Regions from separate parts of the Staphylococcus sp. Marseille-Q1834 genome, predicted to be linked through region 2. Evidence: riboswitches for the same ligand, from Rfam matches in the RefSeq annotation. Region 2 holds a riboswitch; each other region holds the start of a gene.
What was found. A riboswitch is a leader RNA that binds a small molecule or an ion and turns the genes downstream of it on or off. The one in region 2 is predicted to bind S-adenosylmethionine.
Positions count from the first base shown of each region.

Region 1 (7,135 bases), 950 kb from region 2:
TTTCGCACCTTAGTTTTTATTTACTGATGCGTCGTAGATTGAATCTACTGCTTCGCCTAATGCTTTGTCGAATTCTTCTTGTGATTGGCTAGCGCGTAAGTCACTTGCTAATGCACGTGAGAAGCTTGCGATTAATTCATCGTTATCTTTTAATAATTTGTTAGCTTCATCTCTGCTGTAACCGCCTGATAATACAACTACGCGTACAACATTTGGATGATCTGCTAATTCTTTGTATAAGTTAGCATTTGTAGGAATAGTTAATTTTAACATTACTAATTCATCATCGTTTAAAGCATCTAAGCCTTTTTTAAGTTCGTCTTTTAATACTTCTTCGATTTTAGCTTTGTCTTTAGCATTAATGTTTACTTCAGGTTCAATGATTGGTACTAAACCTTTAGCGATGATTCTTTTAGCGATTTCAAATTGTTGTTCAACAACGTCTTTGATACCTTGTTCATTTAATTCTAAGATATTAGAACGCATTTTAGTACCAAAGATATGACGTTCAACCGCACGATCTAAAGTCTCATCTAAGTTATCGATAGGTTTCATTAATTGAACACCATTTTGTTGTTCAGCTAAACCTTTGTCTACTTTTAAGAAAGGAACAACGCCTTTGTCAGCTAAGTAGTCGCCAGTATATTTGCCTTCAACTTCGCGATCCATAGTTTGTTCGAAAAGAATCGCACCTAAAATTTTGTCTGCAGAGAATGAAGGTGAAGTAACAACTCTAGTACGCATATCGTGTACAAGTTGGAACATTTCGTCGTCATTGCTGTATTGATCTTCATTGACACCATATTCTTTTAAAGCTTTAGGAGTACTACCGCCACTTTGGTCTAATGCTGCGATAAATCCTTTTCCTTTAGATACTTTTTCTAATTGTTCTTTATTCATTACTCTTTCCACTCCTTTAATTAACTTTCACATTTATTATGATAAAAATTAACTACATTCTCAAGTTAAATAACTTATATTTATTGAAAATTCTTAATTAACAGTTTATAGTTCAACAAATTGTACTTATTTCGTGATAATGAGGTTAATAAATCATATTTAATGAGAAGAAAATGGAACAACGTATCTTAATTATTGGAAGTTCAAGAGCTAGAAAATCGATATTAGTATATCTCTTACATAAAACGTATTACACACCTCTATCTTGTCACATACTAATCATGATAATTATCCAATTTAAAATTTAAATATATACAAATATTAGATAATTTATTTTATAAAATTTTGTCATTTTGTCATATTGATTAATAGTACTTAAAGTATGCTATTCTAGAGGGAAGTTAGGTTCTCTTATTTAGAATTTTTAAACCTTACAAATCGCTTACTATTCTAAATAATGAGAGCCTAATTATACATATAAAGAAGTTTCGGAGGCTAAGGGAATGAAAAAGAACAAAATATTTGCTGTATTAACAACAAGTGCTTTGTTACTCGCTGCTTGCAGTAATGGAGATAATTCTTCTGATAGTGGGCAAAAAGGGGACAGCCAAAAGAATGAACAATCATCTAGCAATAGTCAAAGTGACAAGTTGAAAAAGAATAATGAGAAGAATGATAACTCTAACAAAGTGGATTATCCTAAAGATGGCGTTAAAGGTATTTATGTAACTAGTAATTCAACACAAGGTAACAAATTAGATGAGTTAATTAAATTCATTAAAGATTCTAAGTTGAATACAATGGTTATCGACGTGAAAGATGACGAAGGTAACATTACGATGAAATTAAATACTGGCAACAAAAATGTGGATAAAAACACTTTAGATATTGTTGACGGTAAGAAATTATTAAAAAAATTACATGATAACGATATTTATCCAATTGCACGTATCGTAACATTTAAAGATACTAAATTGGCGAACGAACATCCTGAATGGTCATTTAAAAACAGTGATGGTTCAGTATGGACAAATGGTAAAGGCGATAGCTTTATCAATCCATTCATGAAAGAAGTTTGGGATTATGATATCGCAGTAGCTAAAGCGGCTGCTAAAGCAGGATTCCAAGACATCCAATTTGACTATGTTCGTTTCCCAGAAGGATTTGAGAATGAAGCAGATAGTTTAACTTATAATAAGGGTGATTATAAAAATAGTAAGTTAAGCTCTGGAGATCAACGTGTTGATACGATTACTAAATTCTTAGAGCATGCGAATAAAGAATTGAAACCAATGGGTGTAAACGTATCAGCTGACGTATTTGGTTACTCTGCATTAGTTAAAAATGCACCAGGTATTGGTCAAAGTTTCCCTAAAATCTCTAAAAATGTAGATGCAATTTCATCAATGATTTATCCATCTCACTGGAGTAATGGTGATTTCGGTTTACAAGCACCAGATACTGAACCATACACAACAATTAACCGTTACATCCAAAAAGAAAATAACTTATTGGATACACTTGGTAAAGATAAACCAATTTCTCGTCCATGGATTCAAGATTTCACTGCTTCATATTTAGGTAATGGTAATTATATCGATTACGATGCTAAGCAAGTCTCAGACCAAGTACAAGCATTGAAAGATAATGGTGTAAATGAATTCTTATTATGGAACGCTGGTAATGAATACACTGAAGGCGCTAACTATAACCCTGAAAAAGGTAATGCGAAAGATCAAGATCCTGAAGGTGTAGAACAAGAATCAAACGATAATAATAAAGGTTCTGATAATAAAAATAGCCAAGATAACAACAAAGACAAACAAAACAATCAAGATAATCAATAATAATAAAATTACGCCTTTCAACACTATAGGTTGAAAGGCGTAACTTTTTATATTATGACGCTTTTTTATTTCTTCTATTAATCATAAAGGCGCTTCCTAATAAAAGGAATAAGCCACCGAATATTTGACTTGTTGGTTCATGTTGCGCTTCACCTGTTTGAGGTAAAGATTTATCTGAGGCATGCTGCTTTGATTTATGTGCTTTGATTTGTTTTACAGAAGGTACTTCTGAAGAATCTACATTTCCCACATAATACGCGTTGAGCTCGCGTGCACAATCTACTGAAGCGACTTTCGGTGCTTTTTTATGTTGAGGTTCTACTTCAGCTGCTTTAGCTATACCATGTTCTGCATGTGTTTCCTCATCTTGAAGTCTACTAAATTGACTATATTTATCATTTTTATAGTCAACTTCACCATTCTTATAAACTCTGTAAACACCATTACCAGCATTTAATTTATTTTGACTAACGATTTCAAAGTAATCGCCTTTATCTACTGCTTTTTTGAAGTTTTGTAAATTAGGGTTGCCTCCACTGTTTGACATCGCCGTAGTTGCAACTTGTTGGGCATTATCTTGCGTTACAACTTCTGCAGCAGATGCATGTGCTGGATTTGCTACAGATAGCAATACTGTACTTGTTAAAACAGTTGATGCAATTAAAGAGACCTTCTTCACAATGAAAACCCCATTTCATTTATTATCAATTACAGCTTTAGTGTAGCATTGAAATAACAATTGAATAGGGGTTTAAAATAAACAATATTGAATTTTTAATCTAATTTAAAGAAATGATAGTTTGTAAATATTAGTTAATGATAGTAAAGATTTTTTTAAGATTTTCAAATGACTTTTTAGAAGCTCTTTTTTGAAAAGTAAGGAATTGCACAAGCCATTAAAACTGTAAAAATCAAGTGCGCAATCATCCATAATCCATATTCACCCCAACTAAAGTGGAAAAATGAGCGTTGAGCCATAACAATTAATAGGGGATATAATACTGCAAAAACAATCAATAATAAGAAATAACTGATTCTATAAAACGGTTTAGAAATATGATAAATCGCTAAGAAAATAATATAAATGATAAAACCGATGAATACATGAATCAATAATTCAAGAATTAATGGTGTTTTGCTAGGATCTGCAAGAAAATCTATATTAATTAGCAATAAAGTTAAATGAGTCGACTGTACTAATACATCCATAATAAACATGATCAGTAATAATAAAACGCTAATAAGCAATGCACTAAGAAAGTGGTAGCCATACCGTACCATAATCATCCATCCTTCAAATGTGTTTACCAAGCTATTCCCTATGGCAAAGTAAATCACACATTTTAAAAATTTAGAATGTTTAGAAAAATATTGACCTAAATGCTATCCAATGCTAATATGATAACAATTCAATAAGACTTATTAACTCTTATCAAGAGTGGTGGAGGGATGTGCCCTAAGAAGCCCAGCAACCGTCGTTTAACGAAATGGTGCTAATTCACATAAAGTAAACAATACTTTAAGAGATGAGAGAAAGTGTATCGATACTTTCTCTTAAATAATAGAAAGTATTTTTTTATGTCTTCTAACTATTTAAGAGTTGAGGTGTAATTGAATCATTATTAAAAAAGAGGTGTCGATATACATGAAAAAATGGTTAAGTGTGATAAGTATTTTAGTTTTAGTTATTGTATTAGCAGGATGTGGCAAAGATAAAGAGGATAATAAAAAAATCACGGTTGCTGCTTCACCTGCACCACATGGAGATGTGTTGAAGAAAGCAAAAGAACAATTAAAGAAAAAAGGTTATGATTTAGAAGTTAAAGAAGTAAATGATTATAAAGTGCCAAATAAATTATTAGATAAAGGTGATGTAGATGCGAATTTCTTCCAACATGTGCCTTATTTAAAAGCTGAAAGGAAAAGTCATGGATATAAAATAGAAGAATTAGGTAAAGTATTTACAACACCTATGGGTGTATACAGTAAAAAATACAAAAAACTGAAAGATATTCCTGAAGGTTCAACGATTTATGTTTCAAATAACCCAGCGGAAGAAGGACGATTTTTATCATTCTTTGTAGACGAAGGTCTCATTAAGTTGAAAAAAGGTGTCAAAATTGAAGATGCAAAGTTTGAAGATATTGCTGAAAATAAAAAGAATTTAAAATTTAATCATCAGCAAGGTGCTGAATTTTTACCTAAGACATACAAAAATGGCGAAGGAGCAGCAGTGATTATGAATTCTAACTATGCCATCGATAATGGTTTGAAACCATCTAAAGACGCGATTGTTATGGAAGGTAAATCATCTCCGTTTGCTAATATTATTGCTGTACAAGAAGGGCATAAAAAAGATAAAAAGTTCCAAGAATTGTTAAAAGTAATGCAATCGAAAGAAATAAAAGATTATATTAAAAAAGAATATGGAGACGATGTAATTCCATATGATAGCAAATAATTATTTATAGAAATGACTCTCAAAGCTACTGCTTTGTGGGTCATTTTTTGAATGCATTTATTGATTGGTTGTACAATTCTTTCGAGAATTAATGCTAATTATTTATCTATTCGAATATAAATTTACCACAAGAAAGTTTAGTCGAACTTGGTATCTAAGGTCTTGTCTTAAAGAAAGCTGTTGAGTCATTTATATTCATTATCTCCACTCTCTTCAAAACTTTTTATATTTTAAATATTCAGAAAATATTTACAAATCTGATAATTATTAGTAAGATATTGATTACTATTATTAAATGAAGTTTATTGCGAGGGCCAAAACTTTTCAAAAAATAAATGTATAAGGGAAGGCACGTTATGGGAGGATGAGTAATCATGAGTAAGGCAGAGGAATTAATTAAAGAAGACGGACGATATTTTGCAACATCTGGGAGAATAAAATATTACCCGTTAGCGATTGATCATGGATACGGGGCAACATTAGTTGATGTGGATGGGAAAGCGTACATTGATTTACTTTCAAGTGCCAGTTCTCAAAATGTAGGGCATGCACCGAAACGCGTTACTGATGCGATTAAGAAACAGGTAGATAAGTTTATTCATTATACGCCTGCTAACATGTACCATGAACCAGCCGTTAAGTTATCTAAAAAATTGTGTGAGATTGCGCCAGGGGATTATGAGAAGCGTGTCACATTTGGATTAAGCGGCTCAGATGCAAATGATGGAATTATTAAATTTGCACGCGCGTACACAGGACGCCCCTATATCATTAGCTTTACAAATGCGTATCATGGGTCAACGTTTGGCTCACTCTCTATGTCAGCGATTAGTTTGAATATGCGTAAACACTATGGACCATTGCTTAATGGCTTTTACCATATTCCTTTTCCAGATAAATATAGAGGGATGTATGAACAACCTCATGCGAATACCATCGAAGAATACCTTGCGCCACTTAAAGAAATGTTTGCGAAGTATGTGCCGGCTGAAGAAGTGGCTTGTATCGTTGTTGAAACGATTCAAGGTGATGGTGGTTTATTAGAACCGGTAGAAGGTTATTTCGAAGCACTTGAAGCTTTATGTCACGAACATGGTATTTTACTAGTGGTAGACGATATTCAACAAGGTCTTGGTCGTACAGGAACTTGGAGTTCTGTCGATCATTTCAACTTTACACCGGATTTAATTACGTTTGGTAAGTCATTGGCTGGCGGTTTACCAATGTCAGCTATTGTGGGACGCAAAGAAATCATCGAAAGTCTTGAAGCTCCAGCTCACTTGTTTACAACCGGTGCAAATCCGGTAAGTTGCGAAGCGGCTTTAGCTACAATAGGGATGATTGAAGAAGATGATTTACTAACTGCTGCTTCTGAAAAGGGACACCACGTACGTCAGCGCATGAATCAATGGGTAGAGAAATATCATTACGTAGGCGATGAACGAGGCATTGGTTTATCGATTGGCATCGACATTGTGTCAGATAAACAAGCGAAGACAAGAGCCTCTGAAGAAGCATTGAAAATCTGCAATTACTGTTTTGACCATGGTGTCGTGATTATCGCAGTAGCAGGGAATGTACTACGTTTCCAACCGCCATTAGTTATTACGTACGAACAACTTGACCATGCTTTAGATGTAATTGAAGCAGCACTACAAGCATTGGAAGAAGGACAATTAGATAATTATAGTATCGAAGGTCAAGGCTGGTAAGTGGCCCTAAGACAGTACAAAAGCCTATCTCAAATTTAGAGATAGGCTTTTATATATAAATAACGGTAGGCGAAATGCCTACCGTTTTAAAATGATATTAATCTTTAGGTACTACGTAATCTTTCTCTTCATTTTTCTTAGAGTGTCTTACACCATAGAATGTGTAAATCACTATACCTACAAGGAACCAAATTAAAGTATAAAGTTTAGCATCG
Region 1 is NZ_CAKASN010000001.1:1,247,026-1,254,160, forward strand. Features, by position in the region: gene LIX58_RS06135 (fructose bisphosphate aldolase) at 10-900, opposite strand; gene LIX58_RS06140 (putative glycoside hydrolase) at 1,404-2,747, shown strand; gene LIX58_RS06145 (LPXTG cell wall anchor domain-containing protein) at 2,800-3,426, opposite strand; gene LIX58_RS06150 (hypothetical protein) at 3,603-4,028, opposite strand; SAM riboswitch class I at 4,174-4,280, shown strand; gene LIX58_RS06155 (MetQ/NlpA family ABC transporter substrate-binding protein) at 4,393-5,208, shown strand; gene LIX58_RS06160 (aspartate aminotransferase family protein) at 5,583-6,920, shown strand; gene LIX58_RS06165 (APC family permease) at 7,018-7,135, opposite strand, start outside.
Region 1: another riboswitch for S-adenosylmethionine. It lies ahead of LIX58_RS06155 (MetQ/NlpA family ABC transporter substrate-binding protein); the one in region 2 lies ahead of LIX58_RS01570 (methionine ABC transporter ATP-binding protein).

Region 2 (7,135 bases):
TTAGTGACAAGTTTTTATATTTGAAAATAGTAAAAAAATAATAAATATTTTGAGGATATAATGCGTTTTAACGAGACCAAATAAACTTTTGTTCAAAAAAGAGTAGAATGATGTACTCAATATACATCATTCTACTCTATTAAAATTTATGTTTTATTTTTTTAATGACTATTGAAATTAGTCTACAACTTGAACGTTTAAGTCAACATCTACGTTACCTTTTACTGCTTTTGAGTAAGGGCAGAATTCATGTGCTTCTTGTAGATATTTTTCAGCGTCTTCTTGTGATAATACGTTTTTAACTTTTGCATCGATAGATACGCCTAATTTTGGACTTTCAGCATTAGGATCATCTTCTAAACGTACTGTTAATGTTACTTCAGGTTCAGCATCGCGAACTTTGTTTTGTTTTAAGATAAGATCGAATGCACCATTGAAGCATGAAGCATAACCAGCTGCGAATAATTGTTCAGGGTTAGTTGCGTTTCCGTCCGCTTGTTGTGGTGGTAATACATCTACATTAATTGCATTATCGTCAGTGTGAACATGTCCTTTACGTCCACCAACGTTTGTTGCTTTAGTTTCATATTGAACTGCCATTATTATTACCTCCTAAATTTCGTGTTCAATCACTGTATACCCACCTTTAAATTTTTAAATCATACATATTTAATTTTTTTGGAAAATGAAGGACCAAAAACCTCATAAGGTTGGAGTTAGAGACACAATAGTTTAAAATAAAACAAAATAATATCGAGAAAGTAGGGAGTTCCATGACAACTGTAGAAGTAGCCGCAACCATAGCACCAACAGAATTAGTAGATACCGTCACATTAGACGATTTAAACCAATATCAGAATGAGATAGATATAGTGGAATTACGTATTGATCAATGGCCAGAAAATCATATTCAATTGCTTACTAAAAATCTCGAAATACTACACAATCAAGGTGCTGATTTTAAAGTATTGGTCACATACCGCACAATTTCACAAGGAGGTAAAGGCAGCTTACCTTATGAAGCTTATATGAAGCTTTTACAAGATATTGCACATTTGGATTACTGTCACATGATTGATATTGAATGGGATAGTGATTATGATGTCATTGCTCATCGTGATTTTGTTCGTTTAGCACAAAGGAATGATAAACAAGTTGTAGTGTCGTATCATAATTTTCAAGAAACACCAGAAATAGACATACTAAAATTTACTTATTATAAAATGCATCAATTGAATCCTGATTATGTCAAAATTGCGGTTATGCCACAATGTCGAGAAGATGTTGCTACGTTATTACAAGCGATGGCTACAAGTGTAGATGCCGTTTATCCTAAGGTCATTGGTATTTCGATGTCACAGTTAGGCGTAGTTAGCCGAGTAGCACAAGGTGCCTTTGGAGGATCTGTTTCATACGGATGTTTAGGAACACCTCAAGCACCAGGACAACTACATGTGAAAACGTTGAAAGACCAATTGTCATTCTATGAAGACATGTAGCATACATTTGAATTTACTTATATAAAAGTTTATAATTGATAATAGTTATCATTATGAAGGAGCGATAATTGTGGAACTACAAGAAGCAATTTCTTCAAGAAGAAGTATTAAAAAATTTAAACATGATATGACTATTGATGATGACGCATTATTTGATGCGATTGAGAAAGCTACAGATGCTCCTAATCATGGGATGAGAGAGCCGTGGAGAGTTATCCATGTAGCAAAAGATAGATTAGGCGATATGAGTAGAGATGTGACACCATTCGCCTTTCCAAATAGTCCAGATAAACAAGAAGATCACTATAATGCAGTGACAAATCTAGGTGGGATGTTAGTACTAGTATTAAAGACGGACCCACGCCAACGTCAAAATCGTGAGAATTTCTTTGCGATGGGCGCGTATGCTCAAAACTTAATGTTACTATTATATGAAAAAGGTATTGGCACATGTTGGAAAACACCAACTTACATCTTTGAACCTAAAGTGCGTAAAGTATTAGGTATTAAAGATGATGAAGCGATTGCTGGTTTACTTTATTTAACAGATTTAGAAGTAGTACCACCAAAAGCACAACGTAAAAGTAAAAACTTAATTTCTGAGTATTAGAATAAAAAATGACGGCTGAGACAAATCAATGTCTTAGCCGTCTTAATTAATTTGGCAATAGATGACTAAATTAAAAATGTATTTTCTGTTCTAACCCTTACTTGTTAAATGTTTCTTCTAAGAATGATTCAACTTGTTCTGGTGATTTCGCATTAGCTGAATGTAAGTGTGCAAGTTTATTGCCATTTTCAAATACTAATAAACTTGGGATGCCCATTACTTCATTATCAGCAGCTACATCTTCAAGTTCATCACGATTGACTGTAAACCATTCATATTGGTTATATTTCTCGACGATTGGATCAATCCACATGTCCATTGCTTTACAATCAGGACACCAACCTGCTTCGAATTTCACGATAACGGGTTGGTCACTTTGGATTGTAGATTTAAATTCGTCTGTTGTTTGAATGCTTTTCATTTATATACGCTCCTTTTAATTAAATGCTAATTATATTATAACGAAATATTTATTTTAATCGAAAAATTAAGCTTAAAAAATATAGAGCGTTTACATAAGTTTTCTGATATATTTAGGTTAAATCAAAATAGGAGGTTACATCTGAATGATTAAATTTTATCAATATTCAAATTGTACGACTTGTAAAAAAGCAGCTAAATTTTTAGAGACACATGGCGTAAGTTACGAGCCGATTGATATTGTGCAACATACACCAACAAAAAAAGAATTTGAAGATATCATCGAAAAAACAGGTGTAGAAATTAATAAATTATTTAATACGCATGGAGCTAAATACAGAGAATTAGGCTTAAAAGATAAATTGAAAGATTTAGCTGATGACGAAAAATTAGAACTATTAGCTTCAGATGGAATGTTAGTTAAACGTCCATTAGCGATTTCAGGTGACAAAATAACTTTAGGATTTAAGGAAGATCAATATAAAGAAACTTGGCTATAACCCTTTTATGAAGTGATAATTTTTCATATTAGTTAAAATAGTTTAATTTTACAAATATTAATTCAATAAATTGTATCAACTTTTAATATTAATAGTTGAATGAAAAGTAACGGTATGGCATCATTAAATTGTAATTAATTTTAGGAGGGGATTTTCGTGGCAGTACCGAGCGAATTAAAATATTCTAAAGAACATGAATGGGTTAAAGTTGAAGGCAATACAGTAACAATTGGTATTACTGAATACGCACAAGGCGAATTAGGTGATATCGTATTCGTTGAATTACCAGACGTTGACGATGAAATCAACGAAGGGGATACTTTTGGTAGCGTAGAATCAGTTAAAACTGTTTCTGAATTATATGCACCAGTATCTGGTAAAATTGTTGAAACTAACGAAGAATTAGAAGATAGCCCTGAGTTCGTAAACGAATCACCATACGAAAAAGCATGGATGGTTAAAGTTGAACTTAGCGATGAAAGTCAATTAGACGAGTTATTAAGTGCTGATCAATATTCTGAAATGATTGGTGAATAATTAACAGGGAACTCCTTGATTTCGTATCATGGAGTTTTTTATTTTATAAAAATTAATTTACTCAAATATTAATACAATAACCCGCACTTAAAATACATATATGTAAGGGTAAGTATATACACGTTAAAATTAAATAATGATAGTTAGTGAGCCTTTCAAAAATAAATCATTCTAAATGTTAAGTCTTAGTAAAATAAGTTTAGAATTTGATTATTCTGTGAAGAAGTTAATGATTGTTTATTATCGACTTAGAAGGTGGATGAGCATGGCAATTTTAAATAAAGTTATTATTGTTGAAGGTAAATCTGATAAGAAGAGAGTACAACAAGTCATCGCTGAACCTGTCAATATTATCTGTACGCATGGTACAATGAGTATCGACAAGATAGATGATATGATCGAATCATTATATGATAAGCAAGTGTATGTACTTGCAGATTCAGATGACGAGGGTGAGAAAATTAGAAAGTGGTTCAAACGATATCTGAGCGAAAGTGAGCACATTTATGTTGATAAAACGTACTGTGAAGTCGCGCGATGTCCTAAAAACTATCTTGCTAATGTTTTGAGCAGATACGGTTTTACTGTTCGAAAGGAGAAGCGTCTCATACCTAATTTAACGACTGAAAGGTTAGTATTAATGAATGAGTAGTACAACAAAAGTAGAAGATATTAGAGAAAACTTCAAAGAAAATAAACATCTTATATTTGGGTATACGCCCATGTGTGGCACATGTAAAATTTCTGAGCGCATGCTAGACATCGCAAATGAGATTTTAAAATTGCCTATTAAAAAGATAGATTTAAATTTTCATCCAGAATTTAGCGAAGAAAATAAAATTATGTCCGTGCCTGTGTTAATGATTATGAGTAAGGATAAGGAACTAGATAGAATCTACGCATTTCAATCTGTACCTTATTTGTTAGAAAAATTAAAATAATGATTGACGAATTTATAGTGCAATGATAGGATATAAATTAATTAAATAGTGCGAAAACTCTTATCAAGAGAGGTGGAGGGATGTGCCCTATGAAGCCCGGCAACCGTCTAGACAATAGAAATGGTGCCAATTCACATAAAGTTTAACACTTTAGAAGATGAGAGAAAGATATTTCAATGCTTTCTCAACTTAACTAAAGTGGGAAAGCATTTTTTAATTACATAAAGTTTTAAGGAGGCACTTAACGTGATTGAATTAAATCAAGTAGTTAAACGCTATCACACAAAGAATAAAGATGTTCTAGCAGTTGATCACGTTGACTTAAAAATAGAATCAGGCTCAATTTTTGGAGTGATTGGATTCTCTGGTGCTGGTAAAAGTACGTTAATTAGAATGTTCAATAATCTAGAGGAACCTACATCAGGGGACATTATTATAGATGGCGACAATATTAACAAACTTTCAAAAGCAGAGTTAAGAAAAAAACGTCAAAAAGTAAGTATGGTATTCCAACATTTTAATCTATTGTGGTCACGAACTGTTTTAAAAAATATTATGTTTCCGCTTGAAATTGCTGGCGTCTCTAAAGAGAAAGCTAAGCAAAAAGCTTTGGAACTTGTTGAGCTTGTAGGCTTAAAAGGTAGAGAAAATGCTTATCCTTCAGAATTATCTGGTGGACAAAAGCAAAGAGTAGGTATCGCACGTGCATTGGCAAATGATCCAGACGTGTTATTGTGCGACGAAGCAACAAGTGCACTTGACCCACAAACTACCGATGAAATTTTAGATTTACTATTAAAAATAAAAGAGAGTCAAAATCTTACGATTGTTATCATCACTCATGAAATGCAAGTAATCAGACGTATTTGTGATGAAGTAGCTGTTATGGAAAATGGACGTGTCATTGAAAAAGGTAGAGTAAGTGAAGTCTTTGAAAATCCTCAACACGAAGTGACAAAACGCTTTGTCAAAGATGATTTAGATGATGACTTTGAAGAGTCAATTAAACATTTAGAACCATTAGATTCAGATGCTTACATTGTGAGACTTAATTTCAATGGCAACAACACTACTGAACCTATCGTGTCTTACATAACTAAAAATTTGAATATTGATATTAATATTCTTGAAGCAAATATTAAAAATACACGTGATGGTTCAATTGGATTTTTAGTTATCCATATTCCACATATTACGCATGAGGCTTTTGAAGAATTTAAAAATGATTTACATAAGCGATATGTCAATGTGGAGGTGATTAAGCATGAATAAATCATATGGTGATATTCTTCATGAAATGGTTACAATGCCTAATGTACAATGGCCAGATGTATGGCAAGCGATTTATGAAACGTTATATATGACTATCGTTTCAACAATCTTCGCGTTTATTCTAGGCTTAATCTTAGGTGTATTACTCTTCCTTTCAGCTAGAAGCAATTCTACTGGGGCAAAAATATTTTATAGCATAGTTTCATTTATTGTTAACTTATTCCGAGCAATTCCATTTATTATCTTAATCTTGTTATTAATTCCATTTACAAGTGTTCTTTTAGGAACAATAAGTGGTCCTACTGGTGCATTACCAGCCTTAATTATTGGTGCAGCACCATTCTACGCAAGATTAGTAGAAATTGCATTTAAGGAAATTGACAAAGGTGTCATCGAAGCGGCTCAATCAATGGGAGCAAACACATGGACAATTATTTGGAAAGTATTACTTCCAGAATCAATGCCAGCACTTGTATCAGGTATTACTGTTACAGCGATTGCTTTAGTTGGTTCAACTGCAATTGCCGGTGTTATTGGTGCAGGCGGTTTAGGTAACTTAGCTTACTTAACTGGTTTCACACGTAGCCAAAATGATGTCATTTTAGTTTCAACAGTCTTCATTTTAATTATTGTATTTATAATTCAATTCATTGGGGATTGGATTGCAAATAAAATTGATAAACGATAAGGGAAAAGAGGTTTGATTTAATGAAAAAACTTTTAAGTTTATTTTTAGTACTTACACTTACTGTTGTATTAGCCGCATGTGGAAATGGCGGAGGGGACAAAGATAAAAAAATCGTAGTTGGTGCTTCACCAGCTCCTCACGCTGAAATCTTAGAAAAAGCAAAACCTTTACTTAAAAAGAAAGGCTATGACTTAGAAATTAAAACAATTAACGACTACACTACACCAAACAAATTATTAGATAAAGGTGAATTAGACGCTAACTATTTCCAACACGTACCTTACTTAAAAACTGAAAGTAAAGAAAAAGGATACAAAATTGAAGATGCTGGTAAAGTTCACTTAGAACCAATGGCTGTATATTCTAAAAAATATAAAAGCTTAAAAGACCTTCCAAAAGGTGCTACAGTATACGTTTCTAACAACCCAGCTGAACAAGGTCGTTTCTTAAAATTCTTCGTTGATGAAGGTTTAATTAAAATCAAAAAAGGTGTTAAAATCGAAGACGCTAAATTCGAAGATATCACTGAAAACAAAAAAGACATTAAATTCAATAACAAACAATCAGCTGAATACTTACCAAAAATTTATCAAAATCAAGATGTAGATGCTGCTATCATCAACTCTAACTATGCAATTGATCAAGGTTTAAACCCTCAAAAAGATTCA
Region 2 is NZ_CAKASN010000001.1:300,585-307,719, reverse strand. Features, by position in the region: gene LIX58_RS01610 (organic hydroperoxide resistance protein) at 178-600, opposite strand; gene aroD (type I 3-dehydroquinate dehydratase) at 774-1,499, shown strand; gene LIX58_RS01600 (nitroreductase) at 1,570-2,109, shown strand; gene LIX58_RS01595 (thioredoxin family protein) at 2,207-2,530, opposite strand; gene LIX58_RS01590 (arsenate reductase family protein) at 2,676-3,029, shown strand; gene gcvH (glycine cleavage system protein GcvH) at 3,186-3,566, shown strand; gene LIX58_RS01580 (toprim domain-containing protein) at 3,832-4,218, shown strand; gene LIX58_RS01575 (thioredoxin family protein) at 4,211-4,507, shown strand; SAM riboswitch class I at 4,565-4,671, shown strand; gene LIX58_RS01570 (methionine ABC transporter ATP-binding protein) at 4,754-5,779, shown strand; gene LIX58_RS01565 (methionine ABC transporter permease) at 5,772-6,467, shown strand; gene LIX58_RS01560 (MetQ/NlpA family ABC transporter substrate-binding protein) at 6,488-7,135, shown strand, end outside.

Region 3 (7,135 bases), on a different contig from region 2:
ATAAATTAGCATATTTAATAGGGTTTAATGGTAAGAATGGTGCACCGAAGCATGTTGAGAATGATGGTTCAGGTTCTGTTACACCGCGTTCTGTACCAGCTAGTTTAGAAGTGAAACCACTTAAGAAATGATACATTGCTTGTGATTTAGATAATTTAGCAATTGGAGGAAGTACTCCGAATGCATCTGCAGTTAAGAAGATAATCGTATTAGGATGTGCTGCTTTTGAAGGTAACACAATATTATCGATATGGTGAATAGGGTAAGCTGCACGTGTATTTTCAGTATTAGTGTTATCGTCGAAATCTACACGACCGCGTTCATCAACTACAGTATTTTCTAGAATTGTACCATATTCAATAGCATTGAAGATTTGAGGTTCTTTTTCTTTTGAAAGGTTAATTGCTTTAGCATAGCATCCACCTTCAATATTGAAGACACCATTTTTATTCCAACCATGTTCATCATCACCGATTAATTTACGGTCAGGTGCAGCAGATAACGTTGTTTTACCAGTTCCTGATAAACCGAAGAATAAAGCTACATCGCCTTTGTCACCTACGTTTGCAGAGCAGTGCATACTCATAATGTCTTGCATTGGTAATAAGTAGTTCATTACTGAGAAGATTCCTTTTTTCATTTCCCCAGCGTATTCAGTACCACCGATTAAAATTGTTTTATGTTTGAATGAAATAATAACAAATGTTTCTGACTTAGTGCCATCTACTTCTGGATCTGCTTTGAAATGAGGTGCTGAAACAATTGTGAAGTTTGGCTTAATATTTTTAGCTTCTTCAACTGATTCAGGTCTAATAAACATGTTTTGTGCAAATAGGTTATGCCATGCTAATTCATTGATAACCGTTAGTTTAAGTTGAGTATCTTTGTCGCTTCCAGCATAGCCGTTGAAAACGTAAAGTTCATCTTTTTTTTCAAGATAGTCTAAAACTTTATTATAGAGATTTAAGAAGGTTTCTTCATCAATAGGTTGGTTAATATCTCCCCAGTGGATATTATCTTTATAAGAAGGTTCAGTTACGATGAATTTATCTTTAGGAGAACGTCCAGTATATTTACCTGTACTTGCATTGATTGCTCCTAGTTCAGTTAATTCGCCCTCGTTATTATCTAAAATCTTGTTGTAAAGTTGTGTAGTAGAAAGTTGAAACAGTGAGCTTTCTTTCTCTAACAAATGTTTAATTTTAGGTGTTTCGCTGTATGTATCTACTGACATACCCAATCCCTCCAGCATCAATTTATTGAAATATTTCGTGTAAGCCTTTACATTAAATTAGTATAACATATTGCCTTATTTATTCCACCTGGAAAAGACAAAAACTTTTAAAAATCGAAATTGACATTGATGAGGGGATTCGGTAGTATAGTTAGTAACGGATTCTCTTATCCTGAGTGGTGGAGGGACATGGACCCAATGAAACCCAGCAACCTCTTTTTAACAAAAGAAAGGTGCCAAACCGTTTGCAGACATATATGGTCTGAACGATAAGAGCGAATGGACGTTTAAGAGCCTTCTCTCTATCTTTTATAGTGAAGAGGGCTCTTTTATTTTGAGCTCACAATTTGAAAGAGAATTTTCGTAAATTTAAATAATAAAAGGAGCAAAACATGACTTATAATAAACGTTTATTTACTTCAGAATCAGTGACTGAAGGCCACCCTGATAAGATCGCTGACCAAGTTTCTGATGCCATTTTAGACGAAATCTTAAAAGATGATCCAAATGCACGTGTCGCTTGTGAAACGACAGTGACAACAGGTATGGCTTTAATTGCAGGAGAAATTTCAACTTCTACATATGTAGATATCCCTAAAGTTGTACGCGAAACAATTAAAAATATTGGTTATACACGCGCAAAATATGGTTATGATTATCAAACAATGGCAGTATTAACTGCAATTGATGAACAATCTCCAGACATTGCACAAGGTGTAGATAAAGCATTAGAGTACCGTGAAGATATTTCAGAAGAAGAAATTGAAGCAACTGGTGCAGGAGACCAAGGTTTAATGTTTGGTTACGCTACAAATGAAACTGAAACATATATGCCTTTACCAATCTTCTTATCTCATCAACTTGCTAAACGTCTATCAGATGTACGTAAGGATGGTATTTTAGATTACTTACGTCCTGACGGTAAAGTTCAAGTAACTGTAGAATATGATGAAGATGACAAACCTAAACGTATCGATACAATCGTTGTATCATCTCAACATGCTGATGATATTGAATTAGAACAAATTCAAAGTGATATTAAAGAACATGTCATTTATCCTACGGTACCAGAAGGCTTAATTGATGACGAAACTAAATTCTTTATTAATCCAACAGGTCGTTTCGTAATCGGTGGACCTCAAGGTGACGCTGGTTTAACAGGACGTAAAATTATCGTAGATACGTACGGTGGTTATGCGCGTCATGGTGGCGGTTGCTTTAGTGGTAAGGACCCAACTAAAGTAGACCGTTCAGCAGCATATGCAGCAAGATATGTAGCTAAAAATATTGTCGCAGCTGAGTTAGCTGATCAATGTGAAGTTCAATTAGCTTACGCAATTGGTGTAGCTGAACCAGTTTCGATTTCTATTGATACATTTAATACTGGTAAAGTATCAGAAGCACAATTAGTTGAAGCGGTTAGAGCACACTTTGACTTAAGACCAGCGGGCATTATTAAAATGTTAGACTTAAAACAACCAATTTATAAACAAACAGCAGCTTATGGTCACTTTGGACGTACTGATGTCCTATTACCATGGGAGAAATTAGACAAAGTTAATGTCTTAAAAGATGCTGTACAAGCATAATTACCTCTATACAAAATTTGATGTTTTATATCGAAATTATTAATCATTTCTATTATAATTAGGACTATTGATAGTAAAGAAGTAAGCTTGTCGATAAAGTAATTTTAAGTATAATGACTGAAAGAAATTGTCTACAGTCTGAAGGAGCGTTGTTTTAATGAATTCATTTGGACCAATAGAAATTGGTTTAATTGCAGCAATTGTTGTAGCAATCATTTGTTTAATATTATTCTTAGTTACCTTGAAAAGTAAAAATAATATCAAACAGAATACGAAAGAAGAATACAGTCTTAAAGAAAAGCAAATGCTTGAGTCGCATGAAGAGGCTTTAGAAAAAGAGCGTATCGAAAACAAGAAACAAGTTACTCGACAAAAAGAAGATTTCGATGCCACAATTAGCGGAAAAAATCGTGAAATTGATGCTTTAAAACTTTTCTCTAAAAATACAAGTGAATATGTAACGGACATGCGATTAATTGGTATTCGTGACCGATTAGTGAATGAGAAGCGTATTCGACGTGATGATATGCATATTATGGCGAATATCTTTTTACCAAGTAATGAGTTTAATGATATTCAACGCATTAGTCATTTAGTATTAACACGTACTGGTCTTTATATTATTGACTCTCAATTGTTAAAAGGGCATGTTTACAATGGTATTAGTGGTAATCAATTCCAAGAGTTACCTATGATGGAACAAGTGTTTAACACACTTGATTTAGATCCGAAATCACCTCAAACATTGGTGTTAGATCAGAATGATGACAAATCTTCTTTATCATTTGTAAATTACTCAGACCAGCTTGAAGCAATTGAAAAGTTAGCGACTGATTTACAAACACAATTAGGTACGAAATATACGCCAACGTCTATTATGTATTTCAATCCTAAACATGATGGAGATGTAACGATTTCAAATTATGCACAAAGTTCAAGTGTTAAAGTTTTAGTAGGTCCTGAACAATTAGATGAGTTCTTTAATAAATTTGTGTTCCATGGACGAATTCAATTTAATGTTGAAGAGTTACAATCTATTATGGATAAAATTGAAACATTTAATTAATGCTTAAACGCTAGGAAGATTATTCTTTCTAGCGTTTTTTCATGCCTGTAGTTCTGTAAAGAAATTCTAACCTAAGTGTGTTGATATTCATTTTAATAATGCTTTAAATACTCTTGTTTGAGTCACATTATTATTAATGTCATGTTTGTGTATTAATGTGAGAGATTTTAGGGAATAAAATAATATCATCATATACATCATACATGTTATAAATAAATCATATGATAAATAGTGGGAGGGTCTATAAAATGGAAACAATTGAGTTTTATAATGGACATCACATGCCTAAATTAGGTCTAGGTACATTTAGAGTTGAAAATGATGAAACGTGTAAAGAAGCAGTGAAACATGCAATTGAATCAGGCTATCGTAGTATTGATACAGCTAAAGTGTATGGGAACGAAGAACAAGTAGGTATAGGTATTAAAGAAGGACTTGAAGCGGCTGGTTTAAGTCGTGAAGATATCTTTGTCACATCTAAATTATATTTTGAAGATTTTGGTCGCGAAAATGTAGCTCAAGCTTATGATACAAGTATTAAAAAATTAGGTCTTGATTATTTAGACTTATATTTAGTGCACTGGCCAGGTACGAATGAAGCAGTGATGATTGATACGTGGAAAGGTATGGAAGATTTATATAAAGATAGCAAAGTAAAAAATATAGGTGTAAGTAACTTTCAACCAGAACATCTTGAAGCTTTACTAGCTCAAGTATCAATTAAGCCTGTAATCAATCAAGTTGAATTTCATCCTTATTTTACGCAAAATGAATTGAGAAAATATTTAGATGCACAAAAAATTTATATGGAATCATGGTCACCATTAATGAATGCTCAAATTCTAAATGATGAAACTTTAATTGAGATTGGTAAAGAAGTAGGTAAATCACCAGCACAAGTTATTATTCGTTGGAACATTCAACATGGAGTGATTGTGATTCCTAAATCAATTACACCTAGTCGAATTGAAGAAAATATTAATGTGTTTGATTTTGAATTGTCTGAAGATCAAATGAATCGCATTGATCAATTAAATAAAGATAAAAGGGTAGGACCAGATCCTAATACATTTGAAGGACATTAATACAAAAATAGCTATTCATTGACCGCTTCTTCATGGTCAATGAATAGCATTTATTTTTAAAAAGATTATAGGACTAAAGAATATAACCTAGGTAACAAGCTAAAAATCCTATAATAAATTGTAAAATTGTGTAACTAATAATATGTAATGGTTTAAACTTAGGTGTTATAAAATTGACCAGCTCATAGGATAATGTTGAAAAAGTCGTTAAGCCGCCTAAAAAACCAGTTGAGAAGAATAAGCTGAACGATGGATGATTAAGTGTCACACCTAACGTTAATCCTATTAAAAAACTTCCAATAATATTCACTATTAGTGTCGCTATGGGTAATGGTGAAGGCCATTTACTTTTCGTAAAGTCTGTTAACCAAGCTCTTACTACTGCGCCTAAACCACCACCCAGCATAATTAATAAGCCATTAATCATTGGGTACGACCTCCTAATTTTACGCCTATCCCACACAATAAAATTCCTGCTATATAACTAACTAAAGCGTAAGTTAATAATAATATAAAGGAATGATGGTGAAACATTTTTACAAGTTCTAATTGGAACGTTGAAAAAGTCGTTAAGGCACCTAAAAATCCAGTTGTTAGTCCTTTCTTGAACTTAGGATGGTCTTTAAAATATTGAATGGCTATAGTAGAAAGGTATCCCATGAGAAATGCACCAACTAAATTGGCTACTAACGTACCTATAGGAAATGCCATGCCATTATTTATATAAGATATAAAATATCTAAGTAATGCACCAACCATTCCACCGATAAAGACAAAAATATATTGCATGAACTTTCACCTATAATTTTAAAATTGATTTATTGAACATTCAAAGTTACCATTAAAATTTAAGAAAATACACCAAAAGTGGTAATTGAAGCGAAGATATGGAACAGAATAACTACCAAAATAATAAAAGGTAACAATTTAGTTGCAGTTCTTAGCTTATCTTTTTTGGAATTAAGATGTTTAATGGCTTTATCTGAAAATATAATAGACGCTATTAGAATAATCACATTGAGAAGACTACAAGCAATTAATAAATGTTTTATTGATGTAATTTGTCTACTAAGTAATGGGTTAAATGTATTAAAGTAAAAACTTATTACTAATAAAACAACTGAAATAATAAAGTACTTTTTAGATTTCGACATATTGAACCTCCTGTGCGACATCATTACATTATATTACCACATTTATAGAATTGGATACTAGCACGTTATAGTGAGGAAGCATTTTCAAAAATAAGCAAAACACTCGCTAACAAACACCAAGAATGATATAAATAGTTTATAACCATTTATCTATACGGAATAGAAAATAATATATAAAGTTCATCACAAAATATACATATTTGAAATTTAAATTCATACAATTAATATATTTCTATGTTCGTAAAACTTAATTTGGAGGAATAGTAAGATGACTAAACTTAATGTAGAAGTATTTGCGGATGGCGCAGATATCGAACAAATGAAAGCTGCATATAAAAATAAAGAAGTGGATGGTTTCACAACTAACCCTAGTTTAATGGCTAAAGCTGGCGTTACAGATTATAAAGCATTTGCTGAAGAAGCGGTTCGTGAAATTCCAGATGCATCGATTTCATTCGAAGTGTTCTCAGATGATTTAGACACAATGGAAAAAGAAGCTGAAATCTTAAAACAATATGGTGACAACGTGTTTGTTAAGATTCCAGTTGTAAACTCTAAAGGTGAATCAACTATCTCATTAATTAAAAAATTATCAGCAGATAATGTTCGCTTAAACGTGACTGCAGTTTATACAATTGAACAAGTTAAAGAAATCACTGAAGCGGTAACAGCTGGTGTACCTACTTATATTTCAGTGTTTGCTGGACGTATTGCAGATACAGGCGTAGATCCACTTCCATTAGTCAAAGAATCTGTTGAAGTAGCACACAGCAAAGAAGGCGTTAAATTATTATGGGCAAGTTGCCGTGAAACATTCAACGTTATTCAAGCTGATCAACTAGGTGTTGATATTATTACATGTCCAGCTGATGTTGTGAAAAAAGTAAACACACATTTAGGTCGTGACATTAATGAATTATCAGTAGACACTGTAAAAGGTTTCGCTAAAGATATTCAAAGTTCAGGATTATCAATTTTATAATCATTAAATAAAGAAGAGCGAATCA
Region 3 is NZ_CAKASN010000002.1:573,563-580,697, reverse strand. Features, by position in the region: gene pckA (phosphoenolpyruvate carboxykinase (ATP)) at 1-1,234, opposite strand, end outside; SAM riboswitch class I at 1,399-1,510, shown strand; gene metK (methionine adenosyltransferase) at 1,627-2,823, shown strand; gene LIX58_RS11920 (NERD domain-containing protein) at 2,981-3,889, shown strand; gene LIX58_RS11915 (aldo/keto reductase) at 4,138-4,974, shown strand; gene crcB (fluoride efflux transporter CrcB) at 5,048-5,401, opposite strand; gene crcB (fluoride efflux transporter CrcB) at 5,398-5,763, opposite strand; gene LIX58_RS11900 (hypothetical protein) at 5,823-6,128, opposite strand; gene LIX58_RS11895 (transaldolase) at 6,397-7,110, shown strand.
Region 3: another riboswitch for S-adenosylmethionine. It lies ahead of metK (methionine adenosyltransferase); the one in region 2 lies ahead of LIX58_RS01570 (methionine ABC transporter ATP-binding protein).